Regions from separate parts of the Promicromonospora sp. NPDC050880 genome, predicted to be linked through region 2. Evidence: predicted binding sites of a transcription regulator. Region 2 holds the regulator's gene; the other holds the start of a gene.
The links. The regulator Rex, encoded in region 2, represses fermentation and respiration genes when NADH is low (regulators of the CRP and FNR family bind a similar motif). The targets are predictions, from matches to a motif close to CTTGTGAANNNNTTCACAAG.
Positions count from the first base shown of each region.

Region 1: the regulator Rex is predicted to act here: its motif matches at 11,009-11,028, upstream of mqo (malate dehydrogenase (quinone)).

Region 1 is NZ_JBITFV010000002.1:315,447-329,710, reverse strand. Features, by position in the region: gene ACIBBF_RS05385 (hypothetical protein) at 1-63, opposite strand, end outside; gene ACIBBF_RS05380 (glycosyltransferase) at 165-1,448, shown strand; gene ACIBBF_RS05375 (hypothetical protein) at 1,466-2,905, opposite strand; gene ACIBBF_RS05370 (condensation domain-containing protein) at 3,085-4,527, shown strand; gene ACIBBF_RS05365 (hypothetical protein) at 4,524-6,074, shown strand; gene ACIBBF_RS05360 (hypothetical protein) at 6,055-7,443, shown strand; gene ACIBBF_RS05355 (ArsR/SmtB family transcription factor) at 7,512-8,087, shown strand; gene ACIBBF_RS05350 (MFS transporter) at 8,137-9,402, shown strand; gene mqo (malate dehydrogenase (quinone)) at 9,497-10,990, opposite strand; gene ACIBBF_RS05340 (helix-turn-helix transcriptional regulator) at 11,106-11,945, opposite strand; gene ACIBBF_RS05335 (SDR family oxidoreductase) at 12,177-13,121, shown strand; gene ACIBBF_RS05330 (MFS transporter) at 13,226-14,264, shown strand, end outside.
Region 2 is NZ_JBITFV010000004.1:294,787-309,050, forward strand. Features, by position in the region: gene ACIBBF_RS10385 (30S ribosomal protein bS22) at 91-189, shown strand; gene ACIBBF_RS10390 (HAD family hydrolase) at 336-1,130, opposite strand; gene ACIBBF_RS10395 (Pr6Pr family membrane protein) at 1,209-1,880, shown strand; gene ACIBBF_RS10400 (glutaredoxin family protein) at 1,895-2,143, shown strand; gene ACIBBF_RS10405 (redox-sensing transcriptional repressor Rex) at 2,204-2,851, shown strand; gene ACIBBF_RS10410 (YceI family protein) at 3,056-3,607, opposite strand; gene ACIBBF_RS10415 (MarR family winged helix-turn-helix transcriptional regulator) at 3,741-4,253, shown strand; gene aqpZ (aquaporin Z) at 4,359-5,108, opposite strand; gene ACIBBF_RS10425 (histidine phosphatase family protein) at 5,268-5,912, shown strand; gene ACIBBF_RS10430 (TlpA family protein disulfide reductase) at 5,912-6,508, shown strand; gene ACIBBF_RS10435 (cytochrome c biogenesis CcdA family protein) at 6,508-7,311, shown strand; gene ACIBBF_RS10440 (cytochrome c biogenesis protein ResB) at 7,311-9,113, shown strand; gene ccsB (c-type cytochrome biogenesis protein CcsB) at 9,116-10,108, shown strand; gene ACIBBF_RS10450 (PLDc N-terminal domain-containing protein) at 10,205-10,585, opposite strand; gene ACIBBF_RS10455 (DUF4229 domain-containing protein) at 10,707-10,991, shown strand; gene ACIBBF_RS10460 (1,4-dihydroxy-2-naphthoate polyprenyltransferase) at 11,043-11,912, opposite strand; gene ACIBBF_RS10465 (AMP-binding protein) at 11,995-13,365, opposite strand; gene ACIBBF_RS10470 (DUF3048 domain-containing protein) at 13,519-14,264, shown strand, end outside.

The DNA of each region.
Region 1 (14,264 bases), on a different contig from region 2:
GTCGTCGTCGTAGGTGAGGCGGTTGGTCACCGCCGGGTCGGTGATGGTCGCTGGGCTGGTCACGGGGCCTCCGGTGCGGGGCGGGCGAGGAACGGTCGGGCGGGCGCGGGTGCGGTGGCGGGTGAGAGCGACACGAGGTCGTGGCGGGTGGGTAGGGTGCGCGCGTGCGTCATGTCATGGCCCTGGTGGGCAGTCGAGGAGATGTCCAGCCGGCGCTCGCGGTCGCGCTGGAGCTGCGTCGGCGCGGGCACGAGGTGGTGACCGGTGTCGCGCCCAACCTCCTGCCGCTCGCGCAGCGGCTGGGGCTCGACCCGGTGCCGCTGGGCATCGACTCGGCGGCGCTGCTGGGCTCCGACCTGGTGCGCCGCGACATGCGCTCCGCCCGTCCGGTGCGCCGGGTGCGCGCCCTGCGCGCGGTGGCGGCGGCCGGCTGGGACGAGCTGCGGACCGGCCTGACGGCCCTGCTCGACGATGCCGGCGGCGCCGACACGGTCGTGACCGGCCTGCTGGGGCAGGAGGTGGCCGCCGCGGTGGCCGAACGGCGCGGGCTGCGCACCGCCGCGCTGCACTACTGCCCGGTGCGGGCCAACGGCGTGGTGTCGCCCGTCAGCGGCGTGCGCGGGCCGCGGGCCACGCGGACGGCCTGGGCGCTGGGGGAACGAGTGCGGTGGAGCCTGACCCGCCGCGCGGAGAACGCGCAGCGCGCCGCCCTCGGCCTGCCGGGCACCCGCGTGCACCTGCCCACCCGGCTCCGGGAGGCCGGCGGCGTCGAGATCCAGGCGTACGACCCGGCACTGGTGCCCGGGCTGGCCGCCGAGTGGGGGCCGCGCCGCCCGTTCACGGGCTTCCTGGCCCTCGACCACGCCGCCCGCGCCCGCCTCGGGGAGTCCGGCTCCGGGCCCGACGCCGGCCTCGACGCCTGGCTCGACGCCGGGGACCCGCCCGTCTACGTCGGCTTCGGCTCCATGCCCGTGGCCGACCCGCCCGCGCTGGTGGCCGCCGTCGAGGCAGCGTGCGCGGAGCTCGGGGTGCGGGCGCTGGTCAGCGCCGGGTGGAACGACTTCTCGGGGGCGCACGGTACGGACGGGCGACGGGTCCGCCTGGTCGGTGCCGTGGACCACGCCGCCGTGCTGCCCCGCTGCCGGGCCGCCGTGCACCACGGCGGGGCGGGCACCACCGGGGCGGTGCTGCGGGCGGGGCTGCCCGCCGTGGTCGGCTGGTACTCGGCCGACCAGCCCCTGTGGGGCGACCTGCTGCGCGGGGCGGGCGTCGGGGTCGCGCGTCGTGCGAGCACGCTGACCAGGCCGGGCGTCCTGACCGGTGCGCTGGCCGAGGTGCTCGACGACGCCACCGCCGCCCGCGCCGCCGCCCTCGGGGCGCAGCTCGTGCCCGCCGCCCGGGCCGTCGCGGCGGCCGCGGACGCGATCGACGGCGGCACGCGGGACTGACCGCCGCCCGGCCGCGCTCACCACGGCACCGCGGGCAGCCGCCAGGCACCGGCCTCCGTGAGCACGAGGTCGCGCAGCGCGGCGTCGTCGGTCACGCGGTCCGGGTCGAGGGCCGCGACGCTGAGCGTCGTCGTCGGGCCCACCGTGGTGCAGAAGGCGACCAGCCCGCCGCCGGCCGCGCGCAGCTCGGCGGCCGTGGCGCCCTGGTAGTGCGAGAGCGTCGCGACCGCGCGCACCGGACCACCCGGCGCCTGGGTGTAGCCGGCGGGCGGCTTGCCCAGGTTGGAGGCCAGCGCCGCCGCGACGGGCGGCTGCGGCAGGCGGTTGACGACCGTGTCGGGCAGCATCTGCACCAGCTCCAGCGGCACCGGGGCCGCCCCGGGCTCCGCCTGCCCGACGGCGGCGTACGCCTCCTTGGCCGCGGCCCGCACCCAGCCGAGGTCGCGCGCGGCGAGCACCTCGGCCGGCAAGGTGACCCGGGCGATCTTGGTGGAGTTGGCCCGCGGGTCGTCGGGCTCGCGGGTGGCCACCGGCAGCGCCACCGGGACAGGCTCGCCCGGGAAACGCCCGGTGGCGTGCACCAGCCGCGCGAGGAACGCGACGAACCACGTGTTGGGCGTGCCGCCGCGCTCGGCGGCCGCCTCGGCCACCCGGTCGGAGGGGAGCTCGACGTGGAGCACCGGCACGCGCCAGGCGGGGTCCGGCACGGGGCTGCCCGAGGGCTCCGGCGCGGGCTGACCGGCGGGCGCGGCCGCGGCGGCCGGCTCCGCTGCGGCCCCCGTGTCGGCGCCGGCCCCCGTGTCGGCGCCGGCCGCCGTGCCCGCGTCCGCCTCCGCGGCCCGGCGCGCACGGGCCGCCTGCCGGGCCCGCGCCTGGGCCCAGCGGGCGACGGCCGCGGCCTGCCCGGCGGCGTCGGCGGCGTCGGCGAGCAGCGCGCGCCCCCCGCGCTCGGGCGCGGGGACGACGATCGGGTCGGCGCGGGTCGAGGCGCGCACCAGGGCGTCGATCAGGGCGGCCCCGTCCGCGACCGCGTGCGCGCAGGTCAGGGAGACGATCCCGCCGACCACGGCACCGTCGTCGTCCCCGGCCGCCACGACGTCCGCGGCGGCCAGCCGCCACGACCGGCCGCGGGCGGGGTCCAGGGGCACGTCGGCCTGGGCCTGGGCCCACGAGCCGATGCCGTCGTCGGGCACGGCGGCGGTCTGGAGGTCGAGCACGGGCAGGGTGCCCGCGGGCGCCCACCGGTGCCGGGCGCCGGGCACCCGGGCGCGGACCACGCGGCGGTGCAGCGCCCCGGCGGCGATGCCCTCGGCCAGGTCACGCAGGCGATCGGCGTCGTAGGGGCCGTCCAGGCGCCACAGCACCTGGTTCACCGCGGGGCTCGCGGCGCCGTCGTGCCGGCGCAGGAACATGTCGTCGGCGAACTGCAGGCGCAGCGCGGATGGCGGGTGGGTCACGCTCGGCTCCGTCCGGGCTCGGGCACGGTCGTCTTCAAGTGGCAGACCATACCCGGCATATCCGGGGGGACTAACTTTCACCCGGCATATCCGGTATAAAGGTCGCCGCAAGGGGACCGCGGAACTCGTCCGACGTCGTGCTGGCCGTGCCCACACAACGATTCGAGGGGCACGCACGTATGGAATACACCGAGCTGTCGGCCTACGACCTGCCGGCCGGGACCGTGACGTCGTGGACACCGCGGGCCGACGCGGGGCGCTGGCAGCAGGACCCGCGCGACTTGTCCCCGGGCCACGAGGCCCACCTGCGCGACTCCGAGCCGGGCTCGTGGATCGGCTCCGTGCTGCGGGTCCCCGGCCCGTACGAGCCGGAGTCCCTGCGGCGGGCGATCCACGCCTGGATGAGCCGTCACGAGGTGCTGCGCACCACCGTCACGCGGGACGGGACCGGCTGGCGCCGGGTCACCGCGCCGGCCGAGGCGGTCACCGTCCGGGACCTGGTGGTGGGCGACCTGAGCGCCGGCCAGGTGGCCGCGCTGCTGCCCAGCCTGCTCGCCGACGTCTCGCCCACGGCCTGGCCGCACTGCGTGCTGGCGAGCGTCGTGCCGGAACCCGGCGCCTCGGACGGTGCCGGCTTCGTGCTCGCCTTCGGCGCCGACCACTCGGTCATGGACGCCTACTCCCAGCTCCTGTGGTTCGAGGAGATCGTCTCGCTCTACGACGCCGCCCGCCGCGGCGTGCCCGACGCCGAGCTGCGCGCGCTGGAGGTGGGCTCCCACGTCGACTTCTCCGCCGAGGACCGCAAGCTCGCCATGACGCTCGCCCGCGAGGGCGAACCCGTGCGCCGCTGGCTCGACTTCCTCGGCCCGGACGCGGCCTTCCCGCGCTACGCCGGCATCACGCGCCCCGCCGCCGACGCCGCCGAGGCGGCCCGCCCGCAGGCGTCCCGGTCGGAATGGCTCGCGAGCGCGGACCAGACCGACGACCTCAGCGCCCGCAGCCGCGCCCGCGGGGCGTCCGCCCAGTCGGGTGTGCTGGCGGCGTTCGCGCACGCCGCACGCCGGGTGCACGGCCTGGACCGGCTCCGGTTCGTGCTGCCGATGCACACCCGGTACGCGCCCCAGCACGCGTCCGCCGTCGGCTGGTACGTGGGCCTGTGCCCCGTGGACCTCGACCTGAGCGGCACCGGCCCGCTGCTGCGCGACGTCGACGGCCGGCCCGGACCCGCCCGGGTGCTCGACGGCGACGCCCTGACCACCGCCGTCGAGCGCGTGCACGCCGCCGTCTCGGCGGGCAAGCCCCTGGTGCGCTACTCGTTCGCGCGGGTCGCGGAGCTGGGCGGCATCGCCGACAGCCCGCACTTCGCGGTGTCCTACGTCGACACCCGGTTCGTGCCCGGGGCCGAGCGCTGGAGCTCGTGGGCCGCCCGCACCCTGCGCAGCCCCGCCTACGGCACCGACGAGCTCTACCTCTGGTTCCTGCGCACCCACGACGGGCTCAACGTGTCCACCCGGTACCCCGACACCCCCCAGGCGCACGCCGCGATGGACGCCCTGGTCGCGGAGCTGCGCACCGTGCTGCGGGCCTTCGGCACCGCCGGTCTGCGGGAGGCGGTCGCATGATCCTCGGCGCCATGGGCACGTGGACGACGGCACCCGGCCAGGTGCTGCACGTCCGGCCGACGGCGGCCGCGCTCGCCGCCGCGGCGTCCGCCCCGGTGGACCCCGGCCCGCCGTCGTTCCTGCAGGGCGACCACCTGCGCGCCTACGCGGCGCGCCGGTCCTCCGGCGGGCGGCACCGGGCCTGGACCGGCACCGCCACCCGTCTCGACGGGCCGTTCGACGGCGCCGCCCTCGCGCGGGCGCTGACCCGGTTCGTGCGGCGGCACGAGGGCCTGCGCACCTGGTTCGACGTCGATGCCTGCGCCACCGGCGGGGACCCGGTGCGGCACCTGGTCCCGGCGGACGCCGTGGGCTTCGAGGTCGTGGACGTCCCCGCGTTCTCGCCGGCCCCCGGCCGGTCGTGGGACGAGTGGCTGACCGGCCACCTCACCGCGACGTTCGACGCCGCCTGCCGGCCCGACGGGTGGTCGCCCTTCGCGCTCGGCGCCGTCGTCACGGACGACGGCTTCGGCCTGTTCTGGGGGTGCGACCACGCCTTCACCGACGGCGCGTCCCAGCTCATGGTGCTCAGCGAGCTCGAGGAGCTGTACGGGCAGGAGCTCGGTGTGCTCGACGCCGCTGCTCCGGAACTCGCCGCTGGGGAACCCGCTGCTCCGGAGCCCGCGACCGCCCGCTCGTTCCTCGACCACGCGCGCGCGGAGCACGCGCTCGCCGCGGCGACGCCGCCCGACGCCCCGGAGATCCGGGCCTGGGCCGACGCGGTGACCGCGCACGGCGGGCGCCTGCCCCGGTTCGCGCTCGACCTCGGCCTCGCGCCGGGGGAGACGGCGCCCGTCCGGATCCGCTCCACGACGCTCCTTGATGCCGGCGGGCTCGCGCGGCTGGACGAGCTGGCCGCCGCGCACGGCGCGCGGTTCACCGGCGCGGTGTTCGCGGGGATCGCCCTCACCGACGCGCGGCTGACCGGCGCCACCGACTGGTTCGGGGTCACCGTGGTGGGTTCGCGGGGTCCGGGCTTCGAGACCGCGCAGGGCTGGCTGTGCAACTTCGCCCCGGTCGCCTTCCCGGTGGCCGGCGGGGGCGTCCCGGCGTCGTTCACCGACGTGCTGCCGGCGGCGGACGCCGCGTTCCGCAGCGCGCGCAAGGTCGCGGCGGTGCCGGTGCACGCCGCGCTCGGCGTCATGCTCGCGGGCGGCGTGCTCGACCCGGCCTCGCTCGGCAGCCCGCAGCTCATCAGCTACCTCGACCTGCGGCGCTTTCCCGGCGCGGGGCGGCCCGCCTACGACAACGGCCTGCACTTCACGGGGGAGGGCCGCACCGCGAACGCCTCCCTGTGGGTCAACCGGGACCACGAGCGGCTCTACGTCGTGATGCAGACCCCGGACGTCCCCTCGGCGCAGGCGGCGGCCGACCGGTACGTGGCCGAGCTGACCGCGACGTTCGAGGCCGCGGTGGGCGGTGCCGCCGGGGCGGCCGTGGGTGGCGCGGCTGCCGGCGGCGCGGGGGTCGAGCGCCTGGAGGCGACCGGTGCGGGTTCTCTCGGCTGACCTCTGGGAGCCGGCGCCGGGCCAGGTGGTCACCTGGGACGTCACGCCGGGGGCGGGGCACGTGCCGGGACCGGCGGTGCCCACCTACAACCAGCGCAACCACCTGCTCGGCGCCCGCGGGGGCGAGCCGAGCGTGTGGATCGCCGCCGCGTTCGACGTCGCGGGCCCCGTGGACCGTGCCGCGCTGGAGGGGGCCTTCCGCGACCTGGTGGCGGCCCACCCGGGCCTGCGGGTCGAGGCGGTGCGGCGCCCCGACCCGGAGGCCGTGGGGCTGGTGCGGCACGACGCCGACGCGCTGGCCTGGCGTGCGTACGAGGGCCCGGTCACCCGGACGGCCGACGAGACCCGGGCCCACCTGGTGGCCGAGCTGTCCCGGCGGTGCGCGCCGTTCGGCTACCCCGCGTTCCTGCCCGCCGCGATCAGCCGGGCGGACCGGTCCACGGTCGTGCTCGGCCTGGACCACCTGCACACGGACGCCTGGTCGACCACGGTGATCGTGGACGAGCTGGCCGCCCGGTACGCCGAGCGCGCCGACGGCGCCCGCATGGCCGTCCGCCCCGCCCGTCTCCTTCCCGCCGATCCGGCCGGCCTCCCGTTCGTCGGCGCCGACGACCCGCGCCTGGCGACCTGGCAGGGCTTCCTGCGCGAGCGGGACTGGGCGCTGCCCACGTTCCCGCTGCCGCTCGGCGTGCCCCACGGCGAACGGGCGCCGCAGCGCACGGTCGTGCGCACGCTGGCCGACGCCGCGACCGCCGGCGCCGTCGCCGCCCGGGCCCGCTCGGCGGGCGCGTCGACGTCGGCGGCCGTGCTGGTCACGCTCGCCCGCGCGGTGGCGGACCTGGGCGGGCCGGCGACGCTGGAGACCCTGCTGCCCGTGCACACCCGTGCGGACGACGCCGCGCGGCGCTCGGTCGGGTGGCACACCACGACGGTGCCGCTGCGGATCGACTCCGGCACCGGGCACCCGTCCGCGCGGGCCTGGGCCGCACCCGCGGGGGACGCGCAACGCACCGTGCCGGACACCGCGCTGGCCGAGACCGGCAAGGCGCTGCGGGCGGCGCGCGAGCTGGCCGCGGTACCGCTGGAACAGGTCGTCGGGACGCTGCCGCAGCCGCTGCGGTTCCCGCGCAGGGACATCTTCCAGGTGTCCTACCTGGACTACCGGCGGCTGCCCGGCCACGCGGCGGCCGCCGGGAGCCGCGCGCACCACGTGTCGGCCGCGACCCGGGCCGACGACCTCCAGGTCTGGGTCTCCCGCACGGACGACGGCCTCGCCGTCCGCGCCCGCATGCCCCGCACCGCCACGGCGACACAGGTGGTCGACGCGCTGCTGGACCGCTGGGCCACGATCCTGGCCGAGCTGGGCTGACCGCCGGGTGCACGGGCCGGGCGCCGTCGGAGGCGACGGCGCCCGGACCGCCGTCCTACCCTGCCTCCATGCCTACCCACGACGTCCGCACGCTCACCGAGGGCAGGGCTGTCGCGGCCCTGGCCAACCCGGCGCGCTCCCGCCTCCTCGACTCGCTGACGGCCGAGGGGCCGGCCACCGCGTCGGTGCTGGCCGAGCGGACGGGGCTCGCCGTCGGGAGCATCAGCCACCACATGAAGGTGCTGGCGTCCGCCGGGCTCGTCGAGGAGGCCCCGGACCTGGCCCGCGACCGGCGTGAACGCTGGTGGCGCCGGGCGGCGCGGTCCATCACCTGGGGCCGGTCCACGCTGCCGCCCGACGCGGAGAGCCAGCGGCAGGCCGTGGCCGCCGAGGAGTTCATGCTGGCGCGGCAGGTCGAGCGGGCGCGCGCCTGGCTGGAACGCCCCGAGCAGGACGACGAGTGGACCAGGGCCGAGCTCTCCACGGACAGCTGGCTGCGCCTCACCCCGGACGAGCTGCAGGAGCTGACCGACGAGGTCAACGACCTCGTGCGGCGGTGGAAGGAGCGGGGAAGCACGGGGCAGGCCGAGGGGAGGGCTGAGCACGTGTTCCTCTTCGCGCGGGCGTTCCCGTCCCGTCCCTAGTTCGACAAGGACTGTTGTACAAGAAGTCTTGTAGATATAGTCTGGCCGCATGACGACGATCGCGCCCTCGCGGGCGGTCCTGCCCCTCGCGCGCAACCGGGCCTTCGGCCTCCTGTGGCTGGGCGAGGGCGTCAGCGTGGTCGGCAACGCGACGACCTCGGCGCTCCTGCCGCTGCTCGCGGTGACGCAGCTCGACGCCGGACCCGCCTGGATGGGCCTGATCACCGCCGCGGCCTGGCTGCCCTGGCTCGTCATCGGGCTGCCGGTCGGCGCGTGGGTCGACCGGCTCCCCGCCCGGGCGGTGATGATCGCCGCCAACCTGGCCGCCGCGGTCTCGCTCGGGAGCGTGCCGGTGGCGTTCGCGCTCGGTGCCCTCACCCTGGTCCAGGTCGCCGTGGTGGCCCTGGTGGGCGGCGTCTGCACCGTGTTCTTCCGCACCGCCTACCAGGTGTTCCTGCCCGAGGTGGTGCCCGCCGGCCAGCTCGAGGCGGCGAACGCACGGCTCTTCGGCACCGAGTCCGCGGCGAACGTGGCCGGCCCCGGCCTCGGTGGTCTGCTGGCCCAGTGGCTGACGGCGGCGGTCGGGCTCGCGCTCGACGCCGCCACGTTCCTCTGGTCGGCGGTGTGCCTGTGGCGCATCCAGGTGGCGCGCCCGGCCGCCGCGGAGCCGGGCCCGGCCGGGTCGCTCGCGGCGCGGATCCGGGAGGGCGTGGACCTGGTCCGCCGCGACCGCTACATCCCGTGGCTCGTGGGCATGGGCGGGGCGTCGAACTTCGGGCTGACCGGGTACGGGGCCCTCCTGGTCCTGTTCCTGGTGCGCGACCTCGGGCTCACGGAGGCCGGCGTCGGCGCGGTGCTCGCGGCGGCCGGGGCCGGTGGCGTGCTCGGCGCCGTCGTCGCGCCGTTCCTGAGCACGCGCCTCGGCAGCGGGCGGGCCTCCACCGTCCTGCTCGTGCTCTCCGGCCCGGCGGCCCTGCTGGTGGGTGCCGGCCTGCCGGGCTGGGGCGCGGCGATCAGCGGGGCCGGCGGGTTCCTGGTCGGCCTGTGCGTGGTGTCGGGCAACGTGATCCGCAACGCGTGGCGCCTGCGCTACGTGCCCGCCGGCCTGCGGGGGCGCGTGATGACGGTGATGCAGGTGGTGAACTTCGGCACCATGCCGGTGGCGGGCGTGGTCGCGGGGTGGCTCGGCGGGGTGCTCGGCGTCCGCGAGACCATCCTGCTCATGGCGGCGGTGCACTGCCTCGCCACGTGGAGCGTGCTGGTCTCGCCGCTGGCCAGGCTGCGCGCCCTCCCGGAAGGCACCCTGGGCGGCTGACGCCCCCACGGTGTCCGACGACGAACGCGGGGGTAGTTGCGCTCACGGTCCGGAGAGCGCAACTACCCCCGCGTTCGTGCGGGTCGGGACGTCGTCAGGCGCCCGCGGTGACCTTCTCCGCCGCGGTGAGCTGCGCGGTGTCGTAGTCCGCGCCGCCGCCGAGGCTCGGCATCATCGAGGTGAGCTGCGGCTTCCACGTCGCGTAGTTCTCGGGGAAGCAGCGCTCCAGCAGGCCGGTCATCGCGGAGACGGCGGTCGAGGCGCCCGGCGAGGCGCCGAGCAGGCCGGCGATGGTGCCGTCGGCGGAGGCCACGACCTCGGTGCCGAACTCCAGCACGCCGCCCTTGCCCTTGACCCACTTGATGACCTGGACGCGCTGGCCGGCGGTGATCTTCTCCCAGTCGGCCGGCTGCGCCGTCGGCATGAACCGCTGCAGCTCGTGGAACTTGGTCTCCGGCGCGGCCGCGACCTGGCCGATGAGGTAGCCGGTGAGGTCGAGGTTCTTCACGCCGGCGCCCAGCATCGAGAACACGTTGTGCAGGCGCAGCGACGTGATCAGGCCCAGGTACTTGCCCTTCTTGAGGTACTTGGGGCTGAACCCGGCGTACGGGCCGAACATGAGGTAGCCCTTGCCGTCCACGATGCGGGTGTCCAGGTGGGGCACGGACATCGGCGGGGCGCCGACGTCGGCCTTGCCGTAGACCTTCGCGTTGTGCTGGGCCACGAGCTCGGGGTTCGCGGTGCGCAGGAACTCGCCGGAGATCGGGAAGCCGCCGTACCCGCGGGCCTCCTTGATGCCCGAGGCCTGCAGCAGCGGCAGCGCGCCGCCGCCGGCACCGACGAAGACGAACTTCGCGGTGACGGTGCGGCGCCGGGTGCCGGCGTTCCAGGTGCGGTCGTTCAGGGCCAGGCGCCAGCGGCCGTCCCGGAGCTTCTTGAGGCCGCGCACCTCGTGGTTCAGGTGCAGCTCGGTGTTGTGGGCGGTGGCGAAGCCGACCAGCTTGCGGGTCAGGGAGCCGAAGTCGACGTCGGTGCCCGCAGCGGCGCGCGTGGCGGCGATGGGCTCGTCGGCGTCGCGGTCCAGGGTCATCAGCGGGGCCCACGTGCCGATGACGGCGGGGTCCGTGCTGAACTCCATGTCGCTGAACAGCGGGTGGGCGCTGAGCGCGTCGTAGCGGCGGCGCAGGAAGTCGACGTTCTCGGCGCCGCGCACGAACGTCATGTGCGGGGTGACGTTGATGAAGTCGGTGCCCTCCATCAGGCCGGCGGTGAGCAGGTGGTTCCAGAACTCGCGGGAGGTGTGGAACTGCTCGTTGATCTTCACCGCCTTGGAGATGTCCACGGAGCCGTCCTTGCGCTCCGGCGTGTAGTTCAGCTCGCAGAGCGCGGAGTGGCCGGTGCCCGCGTTGTTCCACGGGTTCGACGACTCGAGCGCGACCTCGTCGAGGCGCTCGTAGATCCCGATACGCCAGGTCGGCTCCAGGATCGTGAGCAGCGCGCCGAGGGTGGCGCTCATGATCCCTCCGCCGATCAGCGCGACGTCGACCTCTTCGGAAGGACGCGGGGCTGTCTGGAGGTATGAAGTCACGGCAAGAACGATAGCGGGCTTGTGAAAAGCGGAACGAGCGCTGTGGCATGAATCACGTGATACGCGCCGTGACGTCTCTCACTCGGCGGCCGTCCGGCGCGACCGCCCGGCGGTCTCAGCGCACCGGCTGCGGGGCCAGGACCGACAGGAGCTGGAGCTTCTCGTGGCTCTCGCTGCCCGGTACGGCGGTGTACACCATCAGGGAGTGCACCTGGCCCGGGTCGACCAGCCGCTGGCAGTTCAGCTCGAGCGCCCCCACCTCGGGGTGCACGAAGTGCTTGACCTCGTGCGGGCGCACCCCGATCTCGTGCGCCTCCCACACCTCGCGGAACTCCTCGCTCTGCTTCAGCAGCAGGGCGGCGAGCTCCGCGGCGCGCGACTGCGGACCCCGCATGGTCACCAGCTCGCGCAGCCCCGAGGCGTACATCCGCGTCAGGAAGGCGTGCTCGTCCGGTGCGTAGAGGTCGCGCGCCCCGGGGTCGGTGAACCAGCGGTACCCGGCACTGCGGGCCGGACCGGTGAACTCGGTGGTGCACCCGGTCAGCGCCACGCCCATCGGTGTCTGGCGCAACGTCTCGCCCAGCTCGGTGACGATCTCGGCGGGCGTGTCGTCGAGCCGGTCCAGGATGCGCAGCAGGCCCGGGCTGATGTGCGCGCTGGTGCTGCCGCGCGGCGGCGGGTTGTGGCCGGCCAGCCGGAACAGGTGGTCACGCTCGTCGAGCGACAGGTGCAGTCCCTGCGCGATGGACGCGATCATCTGCTCGGACGGCTGCGGGCCGCGCTCCCGCTCGAGCCGGGAGTAGTAGTCGGTCGACATGTTGCACAGCACGGCGACCTCCTCGCGGCGCAGCCCGTTCGTCCGCCGACGCCGGCCTCGCGGCATGCCCACGTCCTCGGGCTGGAGCTGCTCACGGCGTCGGCGGAGGAACTCCGCCAGCCCGGTGCGATCGATCACGGTGTCCCTCTCGTCGAGTCCTGCCTCGTTTCTACCCCGTGCCCGGCGGTCCAGCCACGGCCCGCCGATCCCCCCATACGGCGTGAGCGGTGGCCGTACGGCGTGAGCGGTGGCCCGGCGAGCCTGTGATCGCCAGGTCCTGGATAGGTCCTGACGCCCCGCCGAGGATCGGTGCCGTGGCCCGAGCGGGCCGCGAGCACCACGACAGCCGTCACGGCAGGGAGCAGAACAATGCCACGCACATCGATCGACATCACCGTCCCGGACCTGACCGGCAGGCGCGCCGTGGTCACCGGCGCCAGCGACGGCATGGGCCTGGGCATCGCCGCACGGCTCGCCGCCGCGGGCGCCGAGGTGGTCATGCCCGTCCGCAACCCCGCCAAGGGCGAGGCCGCCATGACGCGGATCCGGCGGGTCGCGCCGGGCGCGCGGGTCTCGCTGCGCAGCCTCGACCTGTCCTCGCTGGAGAGCGTCGCGGCCCTGGGCCAGACTCTCCGCGGGGAGGGCGACCCGATCCATCTCCTCGTCAACAACGCCGGCGTGATGCGGCCGCCCCGGCGCCTGACGACCGCCGACGGGTTCGAGCTGCAGCTCGGCACCAACCACCTGGGGCACGTCGCGCTCGTCGCCCAGCTCATGCCCCTGCTGCGGGACGGCGGCGCCCGGGTGACGTCGCAGGTCAGCGTCGCTTCGGCCAGCGGCTCCATGCACTGGGACGACCTGAACTGGGAGCGGTCGTACGACGTCATGCGGGCCTACCGGCAGTCCAAGATCGCCCTCGGCCTGTTCGGCCTGGAGCTCCAGCGACGCAGCGAGGCCCACGGCTGGGGCATCACCAGCAACCTGTCGCACCCCGGCGTGGCGCCCACCAGCCTGCTGGCCGCGCGGCCGGAGCTCGGCCGCGGCCAGGACACGCCCCACATCCGCCGGATCCGCTGGCTCTCCGAGCACGGGATCCTCCTGGGCACCGCGGAGACCGCGGGCCTGCCCGCGCTCATGGCCGCCACCGACCCGGCCGCCCGGCCCGGCGCCCTGTACGGCCCCAGCGGCCCCGGCACCCTCGGCGGCCCGCCCGCCGAGCAGCGGATGCACCGCCCGCTGCGCAGCCTCACCGAGGCGGCCCGGGTGTGGCGCGTCTCCGAGGAGCTGACCAAGGTGGCCCTCCCGGCCGCCTGACCGGCTCGCGCCGAGCAGCACCACCCGAGCAGCACCCACCCGAGCAGCGCCCATCCCGCCCCCGAGTACCCGACCCGAGCACGTCGAGCCCCCAGGAGCAGCCCATGAGTTCCGTCCCCCGTCCGGCCGCCCGCCCCCGGAGCCCGTGGTGGGTGGTGGTCGGCGCGGGCACCGCGAACGCCGTCGGCCCGCAGCTCTACCTGGCCACCACCGGCGTGTTCGTGCTGCCGATCGTCGAGGACACCGGATTCAGCCGCACGACGGTGACCGGCGCGTACTCCGTGGCCGCGGTCGGCATGGTGATCGGGCTGATCGTGGTCAGCCGGCTCGTGGACCGGTACGCCGCGCGGTACATCCTGGTGCCGTCGTTCGTGCTCTTCGCGGCCTCGATGGCCACGATCGGCCTGACGCCGCCCGTCGAGGCCGTCTACTTCGTGCCGTGCTTCCTCGTCGGGTTCTTCGGCGCCGGCACGGCGGTCCCGGCCACGCGCGTGGTCGTGGGCTGGTTCGACAACAACCGGGCGCTCGCCGTCGGCGTCGTGACCGGCATCATCGGCCTGGGGGCCGCGCTCGGTCCCGTGCTCGCCGGGGCGCTCATCGACAGCGTCGGCTGGCGGCAGGCCTACGCCGCCATGGGGGTCGTCGCGGCCCTGGTGTCCGTCACGATGATCACCCTGTTCGTGCGGGGCCGTGCCGAACGGCACGTCCGCGGACGCCTGGTCGCCGAGACCCAGGCCGGCGACCGCGACGTGCGCCTCGAGCTGCCCGGCCTCACGTTCGCCGAGGCGCTGCGCACCCGGCAGTTCTGGGGCATCGCGCTCGGTCTGGGCATGGTCGGCGTGGTCGTGGTCGGGCTGCAGGTGCACCTCGTGCCGATGATGACCGACCGCGGCCTGAGCGCCGACCAGGCGGCCCAGCTCCTGGTCGTCTTCGGCCTGGCCTCGCTCGTGGGGCGCGTCCTGGGCGGCATCGTCATCGACCGCGTGCACGGCGCGATCGTCGGCCCGGTCGTGATGCTCGCCCCCATCGTCGGCATGCTCTTCCTGTACCCGCCGTTCCCCACGGCGGCCGTGGCGGTCGCGTTCATCGGCATCGCGTTCGGCATCGAGGGCGACCTGCTCGCCCTGCTCATCACGCGGTACC
Region 2 (14,264 bases):
TGGCGTCACTGTCCCGGACCAACCGTGGACCATTTCGCCGAGCGGCCCGTCGTCGGGCCGCCGCCGACCGATCGAACATTGCGAGGACCTATGGGCTCCGTCATCAAGAAGCGCCGCAAGCGTATGGCCAAGAAGAAGCACCGCAAGCTGCTTCGCAAGACGCGCCACCAGCGCCGCAACAAGAAGTGACCCACGCGCCCCCGGGCGCGTGAAGACCAGGCCCGGCCCCTTGGGGCCGGGCCTTCGTCGTGCCTGAGGCGCCGGGACGGTGAACGCGGACCTGGTGGCGGAAAGCGGCCGGATACCGCAACTACCCCTGCGCCCGGCGCCGGTCGTCAGTGACCGCGCAGCCGGCGCCGGGCCGCGCGGAGCACCAGGCCGAGCACCCACGCGGCACCCGCCCAGGAGGCCGTCCGCACGCCGCGGCCCGCCGCGCGCTGGGAGCGGCCGCGGAACTCCCGGATGGGCCAGCCCACCTCCTGCGCGTGCCGGCGCAGCCGGAGGTCCGGGTTGATGGGGCACGGGTGTCCCACGACGCGCATCATCGGCAGGTCGTTCAGCGAGTCGCCGTAGGCGTAGCTCTCGTCGAGGTCGATGTCGTTCACCTCGGCGAGCTCGACGATGGCGTCGGCCTTGGCCTGCCCGTGCATGAGGTCGCCCTTGAGCCGGCCCGTGTAGAAGCCGTCCTTGTGCTCGGCGACCGTGCCCAGGGCCCCGGTCGCACCGAGCCGGCGGGCGATGAGCTGCGCGATCTCCACGGGCGTGGCGGTGATGAGCCACACCTGGTGGCCGGCCGCGATGTGCTCGTCGAGCAGCCGGCGCGTGCCGGGGTAGATCCGCAGCGACAGGACGGCGTCCCACACCTCCTCGCCCAGGGTGGCGATCTCCGCGACGCTGCGCCCCGCGATGAGCGAGAGGGCGCGGTCGCGCACCTGGTCGATCTCCTCCTTGTTCTCGCCCCAGAGCAGGTAGCGGGCCTGGACCAGGGCGAACTTGAGGATGTCGCGGGTGCCGAAGAACTTGCGCTGGTACGCGGACTTGGCGATGTGGAAGGCGCTCGCTCCGCGGATGATCGTGTTGTCGACGTCGAAGAACGCCGCGGTGGCGGACGAGGGGTGCGTCGACGGCATGGAGGTCACTCTATCCGCGTGACACGTGCCGCAAGTCCTCGCCGGGCGCCCGCCCCGGAGCACTGGTAGAACCAGGGGGTGACCTACCGGAACGCCCTGTCCGAGCAGGCCCCCTTCGCCCGGGTCCTCCACCTGCTGGTGGCCCTGCTCGCGCTCGGCGGCTTCGTCATCGAGCTCGTCGTGGCGCTCACCGGCGGCCCCGGTACCGCGCCGACCCACGCCGAGCGCATCGTGCGGCTGTTCAGCTACTTCACGATCCAGTCCAACCTGCTGATCGGCGGTGTGTCGCTGGCCCTCGCGCTCGACCCGCGCCGGGACGGGCCGGTGTTCCGGGTGCTCCGGCTGGACGCGCTGCTGTGCATCGCGGTCACCGGCATCGTCTACAACACGGTGCTGCGCGGCCTCGTGGACCTGACGGCGGCCGGCATGGTGTCGAACATGATGCTGCACGTCCTGTCGCCGGTGCTTGCGGTCGTCGCCTGGGTGCTGGTGGGGCCGCGCCCGCGCGTGACCGCGCGGACCGTGTGGTGGTCGGTGGTCTACCCGATCGCGTGGCTGGTCTACACGTTCGTCCGGGGTGCGGCGACGGGCTGGTACCCGTATCCCTTCCTGGACGTGACCGAGCTGGGCTACGCCGGGGCGCTGATCAACTCCGCGGGCGTGGCCGTCGTCTTCCTCGCGCTCGCCTGGGGGGTGCGCTGGGCGGACGGACGGCTCCCGGACACCGACCGCTCGCGGGTCCCCGCGTGACGTAACCTCGGGGCGTGACAGCTCCTGCCGAACCCCGGGTCGTCCTCTACACCCGCGACGCGTGCCATCTGTGCGAGGACGCGCGTGCCGTCGTCGTCCAGGTGTGCGAGGGTGCGGGGGTCCAGTGGCGCGAGGTCGACATCGACAGCGCGCCCGCACTGCGGGACAAGTACGGGGAGTACGTCCCCGTGGTCGAGGTGGACGGGGTCCAGCAAGGATTCTGGCGCGTGGACGGTGCGCGCCTGGCCCGCCTCCTGGCATGATCGTCCCGGCAGTGTGTGCGTACGCCCGCGACACAGTGGTTGCGGGGAGGGGAGCAGCACGTGGTCGAGCTCAGTGACGGCACAGTTCCGGCGGCGACCGTGGGGCGCCTGCCCTACTACCTGCGCGCCCTGCGCGACCTCGCGGCCGAGGGGGTGGATCTCACGTCCTCGACGGAGCTCGCGGAGCGGTCGGGCGTGAGCTCCGCGCAGCTGCGCAAGGACCTGTCGTACCTGGGTTCGTTCGGCACGCGCGGCGTCGGGTACGACGTCGAGTCGCTCGCCTCGTACATCACCGTCGCCCTCGGGCTCGAGACGGAGCACCGGCTCGCGATCGTCGGCATCGGCAACCTGGGGCACGCCCTGGCGAACTACTCCGGGTACGCGACGCGCGGCTTCCAGGTGGTGGCCCTGCTCGACGCGTCGCCCGACGTCGTGGGCACCGACGTGGCCGGCGTCACGGTCGAGCACGTCCGGGACGTGGCCGGCGTCATCGAGCGGGAGCGGGTGTCGATGGTGGTCCTCGCCCTGCCAGGCCACGTGGCGCAGGACGTGGCCGACGCCGTCGTCGGCGCGGGTGTGCGCGAGATCCTGAGCTTCGCGCCCGTCGCGCTCCAGGTGCCGGACGACGTCGTGGTGCGCTCGGTCGACGTCGGCGGCGAGCTGCAGATCCTGGCCTTCCACGCGGCGGCGCGCGCAGCCGCGCTGTGACCGGCGCCGGCGTGCCGGCGTGAAGTGCGCCTCTACCCAGCGATTGCGCCCACCAGAGCAGCGATTCCGGGCGCAATCGCTGGGTAGAAGCGCACTGGGCTGGGATGCCCGGCTCGCGACGCACGGACGCCCGCCCTGCCGGGCACCGGGGGGGTGCCGAGGCGGGGCGGGCGTCCGGGACACGCGCCGTGCTGCGGGGAGGGGTCAGCCCTTGGCGATGGCGCTGACGTCCAGCGTGATCTTGACCTTGTCGCCCACCAGGAAGCCGCCGGTCTCCAGCGTGGCGTTCCACGTGAGGCCGAAGTCCTTGCGGTTGACCTCGAGGTTGGCCTCGAAGCCGGCGCGCACGTTGCCGAACGGGTCCTTGGCGGTGCCGGTGAACTCGGTCTCCAGCTCGACGCCCTTGGTGATCCCGTTGATGGTGAGGTCACCGGAGATGACGTAGTCGTCGCCGTCGGCACGGATGCCCGTGGAGGTGAAGGTCCAGGTCGGCTTCTCGTCGGCGTGCCAGAAGTCCGCGCTCTTCAGGTGGCCGTCGCGACCGGCGTCGCCGGTGCTCACGGAGGCCGCGTCCAGCTCGGCGGTGACGCTCGACGACTCCAGGTCCTCGCCCACCGTGATGGTGCCCGAGGTGACCGCGATGCTGCCGCGCACCTTCGCGATCCCGGCGTGACGGACGGAGAAGGAAGCAGCGGTGTGGGAGGGGTCGATCTCGTACGTGCCGGCGGTGAGACCAGCGGGGAGCGGGGTGGCCATGAGGGGGAACTCCTTGGTGATGTGGCGGTTTGGGTGGATAGTTGAGGGATCAACTACTCACGATCCCGTCCAACATAGCGGTTCCCGTAACGTATTCCCAGAGGGGCTCGGTTCGCACGAAGGCGGTGGTGACATGGCGGCGCAGACCGTCGAGGGGCGCGACATCTGGTTGTCCGAGGAACAGCAGGGATCCTGGCGGCACTACCTGGAGGGCACCGCGCGCTTCGTGGAGGCCCTGAGCTCGGTCCACGACCGGACCCTCACCCTCTCGCTCGGGGAGTACAGCCTGCTGGTCCAGCTCTCGGAGGCACCGGACCGCACCATGCGGATGTCGACGCTCGCGGACGGGCTCGTGCTGTCGCGCAGCCGGCTCACGCACACCGTGGCCCGGATGGAGGCCCGGGGCCTGGTGGAGCGGCGGGCTGCGGAGGGCGACCGACGCGGCGTGAACTGCACCATGACCGACAACGGCTACGCGGCCCTGGTGGTCGCCGCCCCCGGCCACGTGGCCGCGGTGCGCCGGATCATGGTCGAGGCGCTGGAGCCGGAGGAGTTCGCGATGCTGGGGCGGATCATGGCCAAGGTCGCGGCGTCGTCGAAGGACGCAGGCGGTACGGAGGAGGGCCTGGCGGCCCACTGCGACTGACGGGCGGGCCGGCCCGGCGCACCGAGCGCGCCGAGCCGGCCGGTGGTGCGACCACCTGACCGGCTCGGCACGCCGAGGACGCCGGGCCGGTGACGTGGTGCGACGTCAGGCTGTGATCGCGCGGCCGAACATCGGGCGGTAGGCGAAGCCCGCGATCAGGCCGCCGAGGATCGGGAACACGAGGAACACCCAGAGCTGGCCCCACGCCCAGCCCCCGGCGTAGATGGCGGTCGCCACCGAGCGGGCCGGGTTCACCGAGGTGTTGGTGACCGGGATCGAGACCAGGTGGATCAGGGTCAGCGTGAGGCCGATCGCCAGCGGCGCGAACCCGGGGGCGGCCACCCGGGCCGTGGTGCCGAGGATGACGAAGAGGAAGACCGCGGTGAGGACCGTCTCGGTCAGGGCCGCCGAGCCCAGGCCGAACCCGTCCGGCGAGTGCTCGCCGAACCCGTTCGCCGCGAACCCGGACTCCCGGGCGGCCTCGAAGTACCCGTCGGGCCCGCCGGCCGCGATCAGCGCCAGCACGCTCGACCCGAGCGCACCGCCCACGAGCTGCGCCACGACGTACCCGCCGACGTCGCTCCAGGAGAACCGTCCGGCGGCCGCCAGGCCCAGGGTGACGGCCGGGTTGAAGTGCCCGCCCGAGATCGGCCCCAGGGCGAACGCACCGACGACGACGGTGAGGCCGAAGGCCAGGGCGACGCCCAGGAAGCCGACCCCCACGGTGTTCGTCTCGGCGTCCGGGAAGTTGGCGGCGAAGACGGCGGTACCGCAGCCGCCGAGGACGAGGACGAAGGTACCCAGCGCCTCGGCGAGGAGCCGTGCGTACATCGCGGGTGATGCTGTCTCCGTCATGGTGAGACCCCCTTGCTCATGTCGGGCGGTTTCATGGTGAAGACCACCGTGAAACTTGTTGCTGACAGTAGGTCGGCATCCCTGGATCGGCGCGAGATGACGTAATCCACACCCGCTGGAGGTCACGGGCACCCAGGCTCGGGTGCGAGACTGGGCGCCATGGTCTCCACGACGGTCCACCTGCTGCGCCACGGCGAGGTGCACAACCCCGACGGCATCCTGTACGGGCGTCTGCCTGGCTACCGCCTCTCCGACCGCGGCCAGGCGATGGCCAAGATCGTCGCCGACCACCTCACCAGCGGTGGCCACGACGTGGTCCGGGTGGTCGCGTCGCCACTGCAGCGCGCGCAGGAGACCGCCACACCGGTGGCCCAGGGCTTCGGCCTGGAGCTCGCCACGGACGACCGCATCATCGAGGCCGGCAACCGCTTCGAGGGCCTCCGCGTCGGCGGGGGCGGCGGGGCGCTCAAGGACCCGCGCAACTGGCCGCACATGTGGAACCCGTTCCGCCCGTCGTGGGGCGAGCCGTACACGGAGCAGGTCCAGCGCATGCGCGCCGCCGTCGAGGACGCCCGCCGCGTGGCCGAGGGCCACGAGATCGTGCTGGTCAGCCACCAGCTCCCCGTCTGGCTCACGCGCCGCTCGTTCGAGGGCGGCACCCTCTGGCACGACCCGCGCAACCGGCAGTGCAACCTCGCCTCCCTGACGTCCCTGCACTTCGAGGACGACCGGTTCGTGGGCCTGCACTACACGGAACCCGCCGCGGAGCTCTACGACGGCGCGAGCAAGGTCGCCGGCGCGTGATGCGAGGGAAGACCTTCAAGGTCGTGCAGTGGGTGGTGGCCGTCGGCATCGTCGTCGGCCTGGTGGCGGCCCTCACGGCGTGCGCGCCCGAGGACTCCGGCGCGGGCGACGTCGTCGGGCAGGGCTACGTCTCCGGCGACGGGTCCGTGCAGACGTACGACGCCGGGGAGCGCAAGGGGCCCGTCGCCGTCGTGGGCACGGACTTCGAGGGCAACGAGGTGGACACGTCCGACTGGGCAGGCGACGTCGTCGTCGTGAACACCTGGTACGCCTCCTGCGCGCCGTGCCGCGCCGAGGCGCCCGACCTGGTGGACCTCGCCACCTCCAAGGACGGCGTGCAGTTCGTCGGCATCAACACGGAGGACGACGCCGGCGCCGCCCAGGCGTTCCAGCGCACGTTCGAGGTGCCCTACCCGAGCATCGAGGACCGCTCCGGCACGGTGATCGCCGGGCTGACCGGCGTCGTGCCCCTGCAGGCCGTGCCGACCACCGTGGTGCTGGACCAGGACGGCAAGGTGGCCGCCCGCGTCATCGGCCTGGCCGAGGGGTCCACCCTGGAGGCGCTCATCGACGAGGTCCTGGCGGAGGCCGCCTGATGCTGCCCGGCTCGATCGCGACCGCCGTCGGCGACGGACTCGCCAGCACCGCGTTCAGCGGGTCCCTGCTGCTGGCGGTGCCCGTGGCGATCCTGGCGGGTCTCGTGTCGTTCGCCTCGCCGTGCGTGCTGCCCCTCGTGCCGGGCTACGTCGGGTACGTGAGCAGCATGGCCGCGGCGTCGGCCGGGACCACCCCCGGGCTCGTGACCACGCGGACCAAGCCGGCGCGCGGCCGGGTCGTCGGCGGCGTGGCGCTGTTCGTGCTCGGCTTCACCGCCGTGTTCGTCTCGTTCGGGGCGGCGTTCGGCGGTCTGGGCGTGTTCCTGGTGCGCTGGGAGGACGTGATCATGCGCGTGCTCGGGGCCGTCGTGATCCTGCTCGGCCTCGGCTTCCTCGGCGCCGTGCCCTTCCTCCAGCGCGAGGCGCGGTTCCACGTGACGCCGCGCACCGGCCTGTGGGGTGCGCCCCTGCTCGGCATCGTGTTCGGCCTGGGCTGGACGCCCTGCATCGGCCCGACGCTCGGCGCCATCCAGGTGCTCGCGATCGACGAGGCGTCCGCCGGCCGCGGGGCCCTGCTCGGCGTGGCCTACTGCCTCGGCCTCGGGGTCCCCTTCCTGCTCGTCGCGCTGGGCCTGCAGAGCTCGGAGCGCATGCTCGACTTCCTGCGCCGGCACCGCCTCGCGGCGCTGCGGATCGGCGGCGGGCTGCTCGTCCTGGTGGGGCTGCTGCTGGTCACGGGGCTGTGGACGCGGATCACCGGGGCCATGCAGCTCTGGATCGGCGGATTCGAGACGGTGCTCTGATGGCCGACCGCACCAGGCAGGAGTCCTACGTCCCCGAGGGCATCGCGGACGAGTTCACGCAGGGCGCGCCGGCGTCCGACGAGAAGCCGCAGAAGCCCGGCCGGCCCACCGCGCCCACGCTGGGCCTCGTGGGCACGCTGCGCTGGATGTGGCGGCAGCTCACCTCCATGCGGGTGGCGCTCATGCTGCTCATGCTGCTCGCGGTGGCCGCCGTGCCCGGGTCCGTGCTGCCGCAGCGCAACCAGGACGCGGCCGGCGTCATCGAGTACCTCGCCGACCACCCGACCGCGGGGGAGTGGCTCGACCGGGCCGGGTTCTTCGACGTCTACTCGTCGGTCTGGTTCTCCGCGATCTACATCCTGCTGTTCGTGTCCCTCGTGGGCTGCATCCTGCCGCGCTCCGCGACGCACTGGCGCGCCCTGCGCGGGCGACCGCCGCGCGTGCCGTCCCGGTTCGCCCGGTTCCCGGCCCAGGCCACCGCGACCACCGACGCCACGCCCCAGGAGGTGGCCGACGCCGTCGCCGCCCGCCTGCGCGGCACGATCTCCTGGCTGCCCACCTTCCGGGTGGACCGGGCCGAGGAGACGGCGCGGGGGCGCGGAGCGTCCGGCCGGAGCGAGCTTGCGAGCGCAGGGCGAGAGCGACCGAAGGCACCTCCCGCGGCGCAGACCGTGAGCGCCGAGCGCGGCTACCTGCGCGAGACCGGGAACCTCGTGTTCCACCTGGCCCTCGTGGGCCTGCTGGTGTCCGTCGCGACGGGCCAGATGCTGCACTACCGCGGCCAGGCCATCGTCACCGAGGGGCGTGGGTTCGCCAACGCCGTGGTCGACTACGACACGTTCGAGAAGGGCTCCTGGTTCCGGCCGGAGTCGCTCGTCCCCTTCGCGATGACGCTCGACGAGTTCGAGTCGGAGTTCGCGAGCGACACGGTCGCCTTCGCCCAGGCCCGCGACTTCACGGCGCACGTCACCGTGACCGAGCCGTCGGGCGAGCAGCGCGGCGAGCAGATCAAGGTGAACCACCCGATCGTCGTCGACGGCGCCAAGATCTACCTGCAGGGCAACGGCTTCGCCCCGGAGATCACCGTGCACGACGCCGAGGGCGAGGTCGCCTTCGCCGGACGCGTCACCTTCATCCCCGAGGACACGATGTACACCTCCCGCGGGGTGGTGAAGGTGCCCGACGTGTCGCCGGGGCTCGACCAGATCGGGCTGGTCGGGTACTTCCTGCCGACCGCGGAGGTCAACGAGGACGGGTCGGCGCGCTCCGCGTTCCCGCAGCCTGTGGACCCGCTGCTCGTGCTCGAGGTGTACACGGGCGACCTGGGCCTGGACGACGGCTCCCCGCAGAACGTGTACGAGCTCGACACCGCCTCGCTCACCCCGGCCGTCGACGAGCAGGGCGAGCGCATCAAGGTGCTGGCCCGCCCCGGCGAGACCGTCGAGCTCCCTGACGGGCTCGGCACGCTGACCCTCGGCGAGGACCTGCCGCGCTACGTGGCCCTGGACCTGCGGCACGACCCGTCGCTCACGTTCGTGCTCGTCTTCGCGCTGCTGGCGCTGGCGGGCCTGACCGTCTCGCTGTTCACGCCGCGGCGACGGGTCTGGGCGCGCGCGTACGCCGGGCCGGACGGGGCTACCGTGGTCGAGGTGGCGGGCCTGGCCCGCGGCGACGACGCAGGTCTGCAGGCCGAGGTCGACCGCGCGCTGGCGGCGGTGCCCGGGAACGTGCAGCAGCCAGAGACGGGGGACGAGCCGGTCACGCCGGCCGCGCCCGACCGGACCGGATCGGAGAAGGACTGAACATGGAGCTGGCAAACCTGAGCGTGCTGCTCGTCTGGGGCGCGGCGACCGCGCTCGCGGTCGCGCTGATCGCGTTCTCCGTGGACCTGTCGCGCCTGTCGGGCGCGCGGGTCGACGCGCGGGACGCGGCCAGGACCCGGGAGCGCGTGGCGGTCGCGGCCGGCGGCGACGTCTCGCCCTACGAGGCGGACGCCGACGCCGTCCCGGCGGACGAGCCGGCCGCCCCCGTCCCGGCCAACCGGAAGCTGGCCGGGGTCGGGATGTCCGTGACCTGGCTGGCCGCCGCCCTGCTGCTCGTCGCGATCGTGCTGCGCGGCATCGCGGCCGGCCGGACGCCGTGGGCCAACATGTACGAGTTCGCGCTGGTCGGCACCTTCGTGGCGGTCGCGGTCTTCGCGGGCGTCAACACCCGGCGCGACGTGCGCTACCTCGGCGCGTTCGTGGCCGGCCTGAGCGTGCTGTTCCTCGTGCTGGCGCAGGAGAAGTTCTTCGTCGAGGCCATGGGCGTGCAGCCCGCGCTGCAGAAGTACTGGCTCGTCATCCACGTGGGTGTCGCCATCGTCGCGACCGGTATCTTCACCGTGGCGTTCGTGACGTCGGTGCTCCAGCTCCTGCGCGACGCCCGGGACAACGGCTCGCCCGTGCTGGGCAGCCGCCGCTGGGGCTGGCTGGACCACACCGCGACGCCGGTGGCGCTGGAGTCGCTCTCGTTCCGGCTGAACTCGGTGGCCTTCGTGCTGTGGACCTTCACGCTCATCGGCGGCGCCATCTGGGCCGAGGACGCGTGGGGCCGCTACTGGGGCTGGGACCCCAAGGAGGTCTGGAGCTTCATCGTCTGGGTGGTCTACGCGGCCTACCTGCACGCGCGCACGACGCGCGGCTGGTCCGGCACCCGGGCGGCCTGGTTCGTCGTGGCGGGCTACGCGTGCGTGCTGTTCAACTTCACGGGCGTGAACCTGATCTTCAACGGCAAGCACTCGTACTCGGGCCTGTGAGCCCGGCGTCCTGAGGGCCCGACGACAGAGGGCGCCGATCCGGTCCGGATCGGCGCCCTCTGTCTGTCGTTCCCGTGCCGGGCGCCCTGCGGCGCGTCAGCTGCTCTCGGTGTCGTCGTCCTTGGCCTCCTGGCGACCCCGCGCCTCGCGTTCCTGCCGGCGCTTCTCCTGCTCCAGGCGCCAGAGGAACTCGGGGTCGTCGTCCGGGGCCACCGGGCCGGACGGGCGGCGCGGCCCGGGGCGGGGCGGGGTCGGGCGGCTGCCGCCGGGGCCCGAGGCCGGGCCCGCGCCCGACCGGCGCGCAGAGACCCGCACCACGATCCACGAGATGGGCCCCAGCAGGGGCAGGAGCACGATGAGCAGCACCCAGAGCCAGCGGGGCAGGCCGCCGCGCTCGTCCTCCTCGGAGCCCCAGACATCGACCAGGGCGTAGACCGCGAGTCCGACGACGGCCAGGATCAGAAGTACGCGTCCCATACCCCCAGCCTACGGCCGCCCTGCGGCGACAGGTGAGCCCGCGGCGTGACGTTCGCCCTGTTCCGGGCCCGGAGGTCCGCCGTCGTCGAGGTGTGACCCGCGCCCGGCCTACCATGGGTGAGTGCCCCTCGTGATCTACACCCTGCTCCGCCTCGCGCTGTTCGGCGTCGCCTTCGGCGGGCTCTACCTGGCCGGGCTGCGGGGCTGGCTGCTCCCGATCGTCGCCGTGGTGGTCGCCCTGACCGTGTCGTACCTGACGCTCACCGGGCCGCGGGACGCCGCGACCCGCTGGATCGCCGCCCGTGCCGAGCGCCGCGCCGCCGAGCGTGCCGCGGCACCGAAGGTCGACGTCGACGCGGCCCACGAGGACGCGCGCCTCGACGAGGAGCTCCGCACCGACCGCTGAGGCCGGTCAGGCCCGCCGGGGCCGGTCAGGCCCGCGGGAGACCGGGGCCGGTCAGACCGACAGGCCGAACCAGAGCAGCAGCCCGTAGCCCAGTTCGTACAGGCCCGTGCCGGCCAGCACCGGCACGAGCAGCTTGCCGCGGGCGCCGGCGAGCACCGGGACCGACAGCAGCGCCGCCGGGCCGAGCAGCAGCACCACCACGAGCGACCACGGCGCCCAGAAGGCGCACACCACGCCGAGCAGCACCGGGACCCAGATCATCGTGACGTAGGCGCGCCGGGCCCGGTGGTCGCCGAGGCGCACCGCCAGGGTGCGCTTGCCGGACAGGACGTCGGTGGGGATGTCCCGCAGGTTGTTCACCATGAGCAGCGCGCAGGCGATCAGGCCCACCCCGACGGCGCCGAGCACCGCGGGCCACGTGATGATCCCCGCCTGCGTGTAGGTGGTGCCGAGCACCGCCACCAGCCCGAAGAACACGAACACCGCGACCTCGCCCAGCCCCCGGTACCCGTACGGCTGCTTGCCGCCGGTGTAGTACCAGGCGGCGACGACGGACACCGCGCCCACGGCGAGCAGCCACCACTGCCCGGACACCGCGCAGAGCGCCAGCCCGAGCACACCGGCCACGCCGAACGCGGCGAACGCGGCCCGCTTCACGGCGCCGGGTGCCGCCGCGCCCGAGGCCGTGAGCCGCATCGGGCCCACGCGGTCCAGGTCGGTGCCGCGCACACCGTCGGAGTAGTCGTTGGCGTAGTTGACGCCGACCTGCAGCGCGAGGGCCACACCGAGCGCGAGCAGTGCGGGCAGCCATGCCGAGGCGTCCACCTGGGCCGCCGCGCCGGTACCCACCATGACGGGCGCCGCCGCCGCGGGCAGCGTGCGGGGCCGCGCCCCGGAGATCCACTCGGCGGCTGTCGCCATCAGCGTGTCCTTCGTTCGTGGGGGATGTCTGGTCCGTGGCACCGGGACCGGGTGCGTGCGCGGTCCTGGCGGGGGAACGAAGTCATGGTCGCACGGGTTCCCGCTCGGCCCGCACGACGGCGTCGCGCACGGCCCGCCGGTCGATCTTGCCGGGCCCGCGCGTGGGCAGGGTCGCGGTGACGTATGCCCGGCGCGGCGCGGCGGCCGCCCCGAGCCGCTGCCCGACGGCGGCGCGCAGCCCGGCGAGCGGCCCGCCGCCGTCGGTCACCTCGCCCGCCGCGGGCGGGGCGCCGTCCGGGCCGGTACGGGACCCCTGGGCAGCCGCGCCGGACGGCGGCGCGCCGAACGGGACCAGCTCGAGGCCGCCGGGGCGTGCCGGCGGTCCGGTACGGGCGATGACGGCGACCACCGCCTGGCCCCACTCGGCGTCGGGCACCCCGACGACGCAGACCTCGCCCGGTGTGCCCTGGGCGGCCAGGTGCTCCGCGATCGCCTCCTCGACGGCCGCCGGGGCGACGTTGACGCCGCCGGTGACCACGACGTCGTCGGCCCGACCCAGGACCGTGAGCCGGCCGTCGTCGAGGCGGCCGAGGTCGGAGGTGCGGAACCAGCGGGTGCCGTCGGGGTCGGCGCGGAAGGTGGCGGCCGTAGCGGCGGGGTCGCCTACGTAGCCCTCGGCGAGCACCGGGCCGGACAGCTCGATCACGCCCGTCGCGGTGTGCTCCTCCGGGCCCGCGCCGGGGGTGGTCGGTGTCGTGCCGGTGGTCGTGCCGGACAGGCGGACGCGCACGCCGGGGAGCGGGACGCCGTCGTAGACGCAGCCACCGCTGGTCTCGGACATGCCGTAGGTGGTGACCACGCGGACGCCGGCGGCACGGGCCCGCTCCAGGAGCGGTGCGGGTGTCGCGGCGCCGCCCACGAGGACGGCGTCGAACCGGGCGAGGGCCCGCAGGCCGGCCGCGTCGCCGGCGTCGGCCGCGGCCACGAGCCGGTGCAGCTGGGTGGGCACGACCGAGACGTAGGCCCGGGCGCCGGCCGCCGCATCCGCTGTGTCCAGGAACTCCTGGGCCAGGGACGCGAAGGCCGCCGGCGTGAAGTGGTCGGACGTGTCGGCGCGGACCTCGGTGCCCGCCACGACGGAGCGCGTGACCACCTGGACCCCGGCCACGTGCGTGGGCGGGAGCACCAGCAGCCACCGCCCGGGGCCGCCGAGCCGCTCGTGGGTCGCCTCCGCCGAGGCGCGCATCGCCACCGCGCTCAGTGCGACCTCGCGGGGCTCGCCCGTGGAACCCGAGGTCCGCAGCACCAGGGCGGTGCCGGGCGGCGGCGCGGCGGCGGAGGCCCGGGGTTGCGGCGCGTACGCCGGACCGCCGTCGAGGGCGGTCCGGACGGCGTCCACGACGGCGGCCGGCGACGTCGCCCCGCCTGCGTCGGCCGGCGGGGCGGCGGACACTGGTGGGACAGTGGTCGAGGCAGCGGGCAGAGGGTCGTTCGAGGGCACCTCACGAGGGTAAGCGCGCCGCCTCGGGGCGGCGGCCGCCGGATCTGTAAGGTGTGCGCCACACCTGGGGCGGGCCCGGGTGCGGACGGTCGCTAAGGAGTGCCGATGACGACCCGCTGGACGACGGCCGCGCAGGCCACGGGCGCGGCGCTGGCGGTCGGGCTGGTGCTGGCGGGATGCGGCCTCGGTGCCCCCGAGGAACCCCTGCCCACGCCCACCGCGACGGTCGACGCCCCGGTACGCGGCGACCGCGACCGGCCGCCGGAGCCGGACGTGCCGATCGTGTGGCCGCTCACCGGGGCGCCCACCGAGAAGGTGGCGGACCGCCCGGCGGTGTCGGTGAAGGTCGAGAACTCGGTGCAGGCCCGGCCGCAGCGCGGGCTCACGGAGGCCGACATCGTCTGGGAGGAGGTCGTGGAGGGCGGCATCACCCGGTTCGTGGCGACCTACCACTCGAAGCTTCCCGCCGTCGTGGAGCCGGTGCGCTCGGTGCGTCCCATGGACCCGGCGATCGTGGCGCCGCTGGACGGCATCCTGGCGTTCTCCGGCGGCCAGGGCCCGTTCATCGCGGCGGTGCAGCGGTACGGCACGCAGACCCTGATCAACGACGACGGCGACCCGGGCTTCGTCCGGGATCCCGCGCGGGTCGCGCCGCACAACGTGATCGGGAACGTGGCGACGTTCGCGGCGCAGGCGGACGACCGCCGGACCAGTCCGCCGCCCCCGCAGTTCCGGTACGCGCGCAAGCTGGGCCAGGGCACCGCCCCACGGGCCGGGAAGCCGGCGCCCACGGTGGACGTGCGACTGTCCCCGGCTCAGCGCACGGTCTGGACGTGGGACGCGGAGCGGGA